Linked DNA regions of Adhaeribacter radiodurans. The protein of the gene in region 1 binds, or shares a complex with, the protein of each later gene. Links are inferred from orthologs where the notes say so. Each region holds a gene or a part of one and is shown in the gene's direction. Other genes may lie near its edges.

What was found. Proteins that work in one complex are often made in the same cells at the same time.
Region 2: the proteins of dnaN (region 1) and dinB are in contact, whole or in part, in a solved structure (PDB 1OK7), measured with the Escherichia coli proteins. The link is inferred for Adhaeribacter radiodurans from one-to-one orthologs.
Region 3: the proteins of dnaN (region 1) and HUW48_RS06615 are in contact, whole or in part, in a cryo-EM structure (PDB 8GIZ), measured with the Escherichia coli proteins. The link is inferred for Adhaeribacter radiodurans from one-to-one orthologs.

Annotation. Positions count from the first base shown.
Region 1 is NZ_CP055153.1:3,339,316-3,342,752, reverse strand. The notes cover bases 383-3,207. They hold dnaN (DNA polymerase III subunit beta), read left to right. Parts: upstream 383-1,145; coding sequence 1,146-2,270; downstream 2,271-3,207. Other genes in these bases: HUW48_RS13545 (hypothetical protein), read right to left, coding at 3,024-3,207; gldC (gliding motility protein GldC), read left to right, coding at 2,519-2,863; gldG (gliding motility-associated ABC transporter substrate-binding protein GldG), read left to right, coding at 383-948. Also shown: more of gldG, read left to right, coding at 1-382; more of HUW48_RS13545, read right to left, coding at 3,208-3,437. UniProt on the Escherichia coli protein: Confers DNA tethering and processivity to DNA polymerases and other proteins. Acts as a clamp, forming a ring around DNA (a reaction catalyzed by the clamp-loading complex) which diffuses in an ATP-independent manner freely and bidirectionally along dsDNA.
Region 2 is NZ_CP055153.1:899,102-901,881, reverse strand. It holds dinB (DNA polymerase IV), read left to right. Parts: upstream 1-740; coding sequence 741-1,820; downstream 1,821-2,780. Other genes in the region: HUW48_RS04175 (pirin family protein), read right to left, coding at 1,870-2,724; HUW48_RS04185 (MutS-related protein), read right to left, coding at 1-276. UniProt on the Escherichia coli protein: Poorly processive, error-prone DNA polymerase involved in translesion repair and untargeted mutagenesis. Copies undamaged DNA at stalled replication forks, which arise in vivo from mismatched or misaligned primer ends.
Region 3 is NZ_CP055153.1:1,569,290-1,572,203, forward strand. It holds HUW48_RS06615 (DNA polymerase III subunit gamma/tau), read left to right. Parts: upstream 1-441; coding sequence 442-2,388; downstream 2,389-2,914. Other genes in the region: HUW48_RS06610 (SDR family oxidoreductase), read left to right, coding at 1-242; HUW48_RS06620 (M16 family metallopeptidase), read left to right, coding at 2,767-2,914. UniProt on the Escherichia coli protein: Part of the beta sliding clamp loading complex, which hydrolyzes ATP to load the beta clamp onto primed DNA to form the DNA replication pre-initiation complex.

The DNA of each region.
Region 1 (3,437 bases):
GTAAAACCTTTTAGTGAAGTTGAAAAATATAAACTCGATCAGTTCATAATGCAGGGTGGCAAAGCGCTTTTCTTTTTGGATGCTATTAACGCCGACTTAGATAGTATTGGACCGCAAGGATATTTTGCGTTTCCGTACAATCTTAATCTGGATGATTTATTATTTAAGTACGGGGTGCGGGTAAATGCTGATTTGGTGCAGGATATTAATTCGGGGCAAATTCCGGTGGTAACCGGGCAATATGGCAATCAGCCGCAAACTCAATTAATGAACTGGCGGTACTTTCCGTTACTTAATACTTTTAGCCAGCACCCGCTTACCCGAAATTTAGATGCCGTATACGGTAAATTTGTAAGTACGCTGGATAGTGTACGGGTAAAAGGAATCAAAAAGACGCCTTTGTTATTTACTTCGCGTTACACCAAAATTCTGGTGCCTCCTATTACCATTAGCTTAAACGAAGCCCGGGTTAATATAAAACCTGCTTTGTATAACAAAGGCCCGCAAGCCGTCGGGTACTTGCTCGAAGGAAATTTTTCTTCGGTTTTCACAAACCGACCTCTACCAGAAGGATTGCCCGCCAATACTCTGCCCATTACTACTACCGGCAAGCCGGCTAAGCTTATTGTTTTTTCCGATGGCGATTTCATCCGGAACGAAGTTAATCCGAAGAATAACCAGCCCTACGAATTAGGTTTCGACCGTTTTATGCGAACCCGTTTTGCCAACAAAGATTTGGTAATGAATGCAGTAGAATATTTGTTAGATGAATCTGGGTTAATAAATGTACGGTCAAAGCAAATTACCTTGCGCCCGCTCGACCGCATCCGGATAAAAGAAGAACGGCAACGTTGGCAACTTCTTAATCTTGTTGGCCCCTTGATAGTACTGGTTTTGTTTGGCTTGGGTAAATATTATCTCAGGCGGCGAAAATATGCCCAGGTTTAACAATTTTATTTTCTTAAAAAGGGTTTAAAGCCTCAAAAAGAAAATTAAAATTTTACTAAATATAGTGATTTTAAGCCTGAATGGAAACGGAATAGAGGGTAGTAGAAGGGTTACAAAAGATTTCCACAATCGTGGTTTTTGGGTAGGAAAAACTCTAATTATTTCTAACTTTGTTTCATCACTTCAGACAAACAGGAATGAAATTTATTGTATCGTCTTCCGCTTTATTAAAACAGCTACAAAGCATAAACGGGGTAGTAGCGAATAACCCGGTGGTTCCAATTCTGGAAAATTTTCTCTTCGAGATTCATGATGGTACGTTAACAATTACCGCTTCTGATTTAGAAACTTCCATGATTACGGAGTTGCACGTAGAAGCCAAAGAAAATGGCCGGATTGCGGCTCCCGCCCGGATTTTACTCGAAACTCTTAAAAATTTACCGGACCAGCCCGTTACGTTTACCCTCGACGAAGAAACTTATACCATTGAGTTAAGTTCGGCCAACGGACGATACAAGCTTTCCGGTGAAAATGCCACGGATTTCCCGAAAGTGCCGGCAGTTAAAAGTCAGAACTCCATCGAAGTGCCGTCTAATGTATTAGCCCGGGCTATTAACAAAACCATTTTTGCCGTAAGCACCGATGAGCTACGACCAGCCATGACGGGTATTTTTGTGCAGCTTACCGATAGCAATATTACGTTTGTGGCCACCGATGGGCACCGTTTGTTGCGGTACCGGCGCAACGATGTTGCTTCCGGCGATTCTGCTTCTATTATTATTCCCCGCAAGGCATTTACCTTACTTAAAAATACTTTACCCGCCGAACCTACCTCGGTGCGGGTAGATTTTAATAACTCAAATGCTTCCTTCAGCTTTGAAAATATTCGGTTGGTTTGCCGCTTAATCGATGAACGGTATCCGGATTACGAAAACGTAATTCCGATGAAAAACCCGAACAAGCTAAATATCGACCGCTACGATTTACTCAGTTCCGTAAAAAGGATATCTATTTACTCAAATAAAACAACGCACCAGGTACGCTTAAAACTAGCTGGTAGTGAGCTGCAAATATCCGCGGAGGATCTGGATTTCTCGAACGAAGCCAACGAACGCTTAAGCTGCCAGTACGAAGGAGAGGACATGGAAATAGGCTTTAATGCTAAGTTCTTACTCGAAATGCTGAATAATATTGATTCGGATGAAGTAAATTTAGAATTATCTACTCCTAACCGGGCCGGTTTACTAATGCCTACTAATAACGATGATAACGAAAATATCTTAATGTTGGTAATGCCGGTAATGCTGAATAACTACGTTTAACCAAGGGTAGATTGGAAGCAGTAAATTGAAGCTTAATTTACTAAAAAAGTAAATTTACTATAATTATGATAATACAAAGGGAAGCGAAACGCTTCCCTTTTTTGTTGTTTCTAGTTTAAGCTGATTTTCTAACCGCACGCATCCGGAATATTTTTCGTCAACAATTTACAATTCCCGGTTGAAGGTTTACCTTTGCCCGAAAATTATTTTAATTGTTATAAACAGTTTACTTACTTATTTGCAGACACATGAAAAAATCAGAAATATATTTTAGTATTGCCCTTGATGATCAACACGTACCGGAAGCTATTTCGTGGCGCGCCACCGATGCCGGCGACACTATTCATTTTGCCAAGGCTATAAATATTGCCCTTTGGGATCGCAACGAATCGGGTACCATGAAAATTGATCTTTGGACAAAAGATATGCCCGTAGACGAAATGAAGTATTTTTACATTGATACCATAGGAGCCATGGCCGAAAGCCTGCAGCGTGCTACGAACGATAATACTATGGCCCAAAAAATGAAGAGTTTGTGCGAAGAGTTAATGAAACACGTAGAGGAAGATCAAAAAAAACAACCTAACGCTTAAGCTAAAACTTAAAAAGCCCCACTATAAAGTGGGGCTTTTTGTTAAAATATAAGTACTTCGACGAAATTAATTTAGACTGTTAATTGAATAAAGTGCTAAACACTAATGCTTTAATAGTTTGATAATTAACAAATAATAACCAACAACTACAAATTTAAAATTACCGGTTAACCGAAGGCCTTAAAACGGGATCGGAAGCAGAGGTGTTTAAAGATTCATTGGTAACGGCTTTGTTCAGGGTGTTTTCTTGTTTCTTCGATTTTGCTAAACCTATATTTTTCGCAAAATCTTTATCGTATTTATAAAAATCTGGCCGGTTAGCGTAATATCGGCCGTATTGGTCAAAGCTTAAAAAGCTTTCTAATTCTTTGTCCCGCTCCCGGCAAATTCCCTGGCAATTTTTTTCTACTATGCTCGCGTCATGAGCATATTTTTGCTCAATCTCCATCATCTTACTTACTTTTTCCTGATTTATTTCCCGTAAACGTTTGGCTTGAAAATTATTCAATTTCAATTCCCGGATCATTTGATCCGAAAGCCGATTAGCTCGTTGTTTGGCTATCTCAGCTTTATC
Region 2 (2,780 bases), 2.4 Mb from region 1 along the record:
AATGCGTTTTAAAAAGGCATGATGGTATTGTTTATACCGTAAGCGCTGGTGCCAACGCATTATAACAATAAATACAATGTAAAATAAAAACAACCCAACCCAGGCGGCGGAATTTAAATCTTGCCGGAAAAAATAAACCACACTGCTTACTCCGGCAACAAAAATTGCCAGGCGTAACCAGCCAACCTGGCTGCACTTTTTTTTATAATTTAGTTCTTGTAGAGTATTTTCTTCGGCTAAATTTCTAAAAATTTCGGGGGGTGATGGTTGTATCATTCCGGAGATGGTTTGGTGCACAAAGTAACAACACTTTTGCGAAAGAAAACGAGCAACAAAGGAAAGTTCTTATAAGTTGAGGATTTATAAATTGCTGGTATTATTTGCTGATTAAGTAAGCGGACCAAATTAATTTTAATATTTGATGTTGGACAGGTAGTAAAAAGGCATAGACATTCTATTACTTAAACACAAAAATCTACCAGCTAATACCATGATACTTATGTCTCTTTTCTTAAAAGTTTTTATTAGTAAGCCCTTCTCAAAAAAGCCTGATTTTTACTTTGTTTTAAAGTTTACCTTATAGATTTCAGCGCATTCTTTTTAGTTGCTTCTGTTATAAGTTTTAGGTGTAAATAATTAATAATAGGTTAGTCTGGTTACCACAAAACTTTGTTGAAATTCTTTTTGCCACGGGATTGTAACTTATATTTACTTATTCAATTTTGCTAAATCTTATAAATTTGAGTTCTGCCATCCGGAAGATTATTCATATTGATATGGATGCCTTTTATGCGTCGGTGGAGCAGCGCGACCATCCGGAACTACGCGGAAAACCAGTTGCCGTTGGAGGCTCCCGAGCGCGCGGAGTGGTAGCCGCAGCCAGTTATGAAGCCCGCAAATTTGGCGTTCATTCGGCCTTAGCCTCGCGCATAGCTGCCCAAAAGTGCCCGCAATTAGTTTTCGTAAAACCCCGGTTTGAAGTATACAGCGCCATCTCCCGCCAAATTCGCGAAATATTTTACCGGTATACTGATCTGGTAGAACCCCTTTCTTTAGACGAAGCTTACCTCGATGTAACTGAAAATAAAATTGGTATGCCTTCAGCTAGTATAATTGCGAAAGAGATAAAAGCGAGCATTCTGGCCGAAACTGGTCTAACTGCATCCGCCGGAGTATCTTTTAATAAATTTCTAGCTAAAATTGCCTCCGACATGAACAAACCCGATGGTTTTACCCTTGTTACACCGGATAAAGCAGAGGCCTTAGTAGCCAGTTTAACTATTAATAAGTTTCATGGCATAGGCAAAGTAACCGCAGCAAAAATGCAGCAACTAGGCATTACTACTGGCGCCGATTTACGGGAACGTTCCGAAGAAGAATTGGTGCGGCATTTTGGCAAAACCGGGCATTACTATTACCGCATTGCCCGCGTGCAAGACGACCGTCCGGTGCAGCCGCATCGCATTCGTAAATCCATTGGGTCTGAACGCACTTTTGACGTAGATTTAATTGAAGAAGAAGACTTACTGGAGCGTTTGCATTTTCTGGCGCAAGAAGTAGCCCAGGACATGGCCCGTCTGCAAACTTCGGCCAAAACCATTACCTTAAAGTTGAAGTATTTTGACTTTACCCTCCAGACCCGCAGCAAAACTTTACTCAGCTACCTAAACTCTACCGATGCTATTTTTACCATTGCCCGCGAACTACTGCGTACTCCAACTCTACCCCTGTTCCCCGTGCGTTTATTAGGTATCTCGGTTTCTAATTTACTTTATCCGCACGACCAGCCGGCTTCTTACCAGCTTACCTTTGATTTTTAGTAAAAAATCTGCCTCAACGAGATTTTTAAGCAGGTTTGTTAAAAATTTACTATTCTGCCCAAACCCCCATTTTTCCCATTTGGTAATCGCGCATGGCTTGCATAATTTCAGCTTGGGTATTCATCACGAATGGTCCTTGGGCAACAACCGGTTCATTGTAAGGTTCGCCGTGGCCTAGAATAAGGGTAGTGTTTTCGGTAGCTTCCAGTTGAATTTCTTTGCCATCGTTGTTAAATTGTATTAAGTTATGCGTAGTAGCACTTTGGCCATTTATGTTAACTATACCGCGTACCACGTAGCATAAAATATTCCGGCTTGCTGCAATTTGTGCTGTATAAGTTCCCCCAACCTGGAGTTCTAAACGGGCAATTTGAATATCTGTAAGCGAGGGCACAGATCCTTTGGTACCGGCCCATTCTCCGGAAACAGCGTGAATAGTAACTTTACCTTCATCCAATGTTATAGCTGGAATTTCTGCCTGCTGCAAACCAACGTAATGCGGAGCGGTCATTTTAAGTTTGGCTGGCAAATTAAACCAAAGCTGAATAACTTCTACGTTGCCTCCGTGTTCTTTAAACTCTTCCGACGAAACTTCCGCGTGAATTAGCCCTCGGCCCGCCGTCATCCACTGGATGCCGCCCGCCCGAATTACACTTTCACCGCTACCCGTATCGCGGTGCACCAAATCACCGTCCAGAACAAAAGTAAGGGTTTCGAAACCACGATGCGGATGTGGCCCAAAAGGAAGCCCCCGGTTAAAAGGCGGATATACCTGCGGCCCGTGATGATTTAAAAATAAAAAAGGATCCAGGTAATCAATTTGGCTGGTAGGTAAAGCCCGAAAAGTAATTAAATCGTGAATAGGAGCAGAAATAGCTTTATGTATTTTTTTGATGGTTCGCATACAGAATTTAGGTAAGGAATTTTCTTAGATTTTGAATTTTGCCGTTTATTAAAGGC
Region 3 (2,914 bases), 1.8 Mb from region 1 along the record:
AAGTTACCGGCCGCACCATTACCTACGTAGATGTGCCCGACCAAGCCGCCCGACAGGCCATGAGCAGCATGCATGCTCCGGATTGGATGATTGATGCGATGATGGAACTTAACAATATCTCAAAATCGGGTTACGCAGCTACTGTTACGGATACGGTAGAAAAAATTACCGGACAACGAGGCCGAACATTTAAAGAATTTGCCCAGGAAAACGCCCATTTTTTTATTCCGGAACACCTTTAATAGTGTCTTATAGCCAGTATATTGTTAAGTAAAAGTAGCCGAAACAATTTATTTCGGGTTAGGTGAAGAAAACAAATCTGAGGCTTAAATTTTTAATAAAATTGCTGTTTTAATTTAATATATTGATCTATAGCAGGTTAGTGCAAGGTTAAACTTTTAGCTTTCAAGCTTACACCGGTTTTCTTATCTTTGTTTAAGGATGGAAAACTTTGTTGTATCGGCACGTAAATACCGGCCAGCTACTTTCGATAGCGTGGTGGGGCAGCACCACATTACCACTACGCTTAAAAATGCGATTAATAGTAATCACCTGGCCCAGGCATTTTTATTTTGTGGCCCCAGGGGAGTGGGTAAAACTACTTGCGCGCGTATTTTAGCGAAAACCATCAATTGCCAGAATATTACACCTACTACCGAGGCTTGTAATGTATGTGAGTCGTGCCGGAGTTTTAATAACAACGCTTCGTTTAACGTTCACGAACTCGATGCTGCTTCTAACAACTCCGTAGAAGATATCCGGAATTTAGTAGAACAAGTTCGTTATGCCCCGCAAACTGGTAAATACAAAATATATATCATCGATGAGGTGCATATGCTCTCGAACTCGGCTTTTAACGCGTTCCTGAAAACCCTGGAAGAGCCGCCTTCTTACGCTATTTTTATTTTAGCTACCACCGAACGGCACAAAATTATTCCAACTATCTTGTCGCGTTGCCAGATTTTCGATTTTAACCGAATCCGGATTGAGGATATGGTTAAGCACTTAAACAATATTGCGGCGAAAGAAGAAATTACCGCGGAAGACGATGCTTTACATTTAATTGCTCAGAAAGCAGATGGAGCCTTGCGCGACGCTCTTTCCATTTTTGACCAGATGGTGACGTTTTCCGGAAACAAGATTACCTACAAAGCAACCGTAGATAACTTGCACATTCTGGATTATGATTATTATTTTAAGTTAACGGATTATTTTCTGGCCAATAATTTATCGGGTACTTTACTTTTATTCGATGAGATTTTAAAAAACGGGTTCGATGCCCATAATTTCGTTTTAGGGATTGGGGAACACTTCCGGAGTTTACTCGTGTGTAGAGATCCGGTAACGGTGCAATTGCTGGAAGTATCGGATAATATTAAAACCAAATATGCGCAACAAGCGCAGAAAGCTTCGTTGTCGTTGTTATTGTCCGGGTTAAATATTGTGGCGGCTTGCGACCAGAACTTTAAAAATAGTAAAAATCAGCGCTTGCACGTCGAGCTTTGCCTCATGAAACTGGTACACTTGCCCTCGGCAGTTACCTTTGCGAAAGACTTCTCCTCCAACGGCGACGTCAAAAAAAAAACTAGCTTAGAATCGGATGTTAAAGTAAATACGCTTTCTGAAGCACCGGGTGTAACTTCTATGCCAGATACAAACGGTCAGAAAGCATCGACTACCTCAATTACCTCAACTGCTAATGGGGCAAGTGTTGTTCCAGTGGCTATGCCAATTAATGATAGTAATGGAAGCGTTGTGGCAGAACCAATGTCGGTTACTTCACCCACGGCAATAAATAAATTACCTCCGGTGCCAACTGTGCCGCTGCCCGCGCCTAATGTACCCGAAGATCAATACACCGAACAACAATTTATCCGGCCGGCTGCTCCCTTGCCACCTGCCAAAAAAATAGTAAAGTTACCTAGTTTAAAAGACATTAAGGCCCAGGTACAAAGTCCAGTTGTTAACCAAGAGGCGGCAGTTTTAGAAGCAGAACCAGAAAGTCTTAACCAAGGCTCTATTCAGCCAGTTAATCAATTTGAGTTTGAAATGGTATGGAAACAGCTCACCGAACAGAAAAAAGCCGAAGGGAAAATGGCGGAATACATGATTCTGAATCGGCCGGTGCAACTAACCTCTACTAATGAAATAAGGTTAGAGGTAGAAAACCACGTGCAAATTGAACAATTTAATTCTATCCGCGCCGAATTTTTAGCAGCATTGCGAAACCGGTTGCGCAATAATCGCCTTAATGTAAAAATCGAAGTAAAAACGCAGGTAGAAGGAGTAAAGCTGTATACCTCCATAGATAAATACAACTACCTCGCTGAACGGTATCCCATCTTACCTGAGATAAAAAAACGATTGGGCTTAGATACTTCTTTTTAAATTTTCAGTTCTCCGGGTAAGCTCAAAATAAGGGAGTAGAGATTACCCGAAATAGTAAATTTCATTCCTCTCAGGCTTTACTTTACAGTAAAAATTTACTTTTTTATCTGAATTCAGATCCGGCATTTCAAATTCTTTACTGGCCAAACTATAATTCCAGGTTCTGACGCAAATCAAAATTTTTTGAGAGAATTGGTGATAAAGATACAACGTAGCTTAGATGGCTTCTTCTTCCGTGTTTTTAGCTTGTTGCAGGTGGAGGGGTAAACAATAGCTTAAACTAATAATTCATCAGATCACCTCGTTATTTAACTACAAATAAAAATCCTATATTTAATCATCAGAGATTACATTCAGTTCACGCATTTATTTCCTATAATGAAGAAAATATTTTATCCCTGGCTTTTAGTCGCCGTGTTGTTGCTGCCCCAGTGTAAAACTACTAGCCGGCAAACAAGTACTCCTCCAACTGCCACTACTGACCCGACTGCCCAACCAAAAGAAAAAACTTATACCTATACCACTG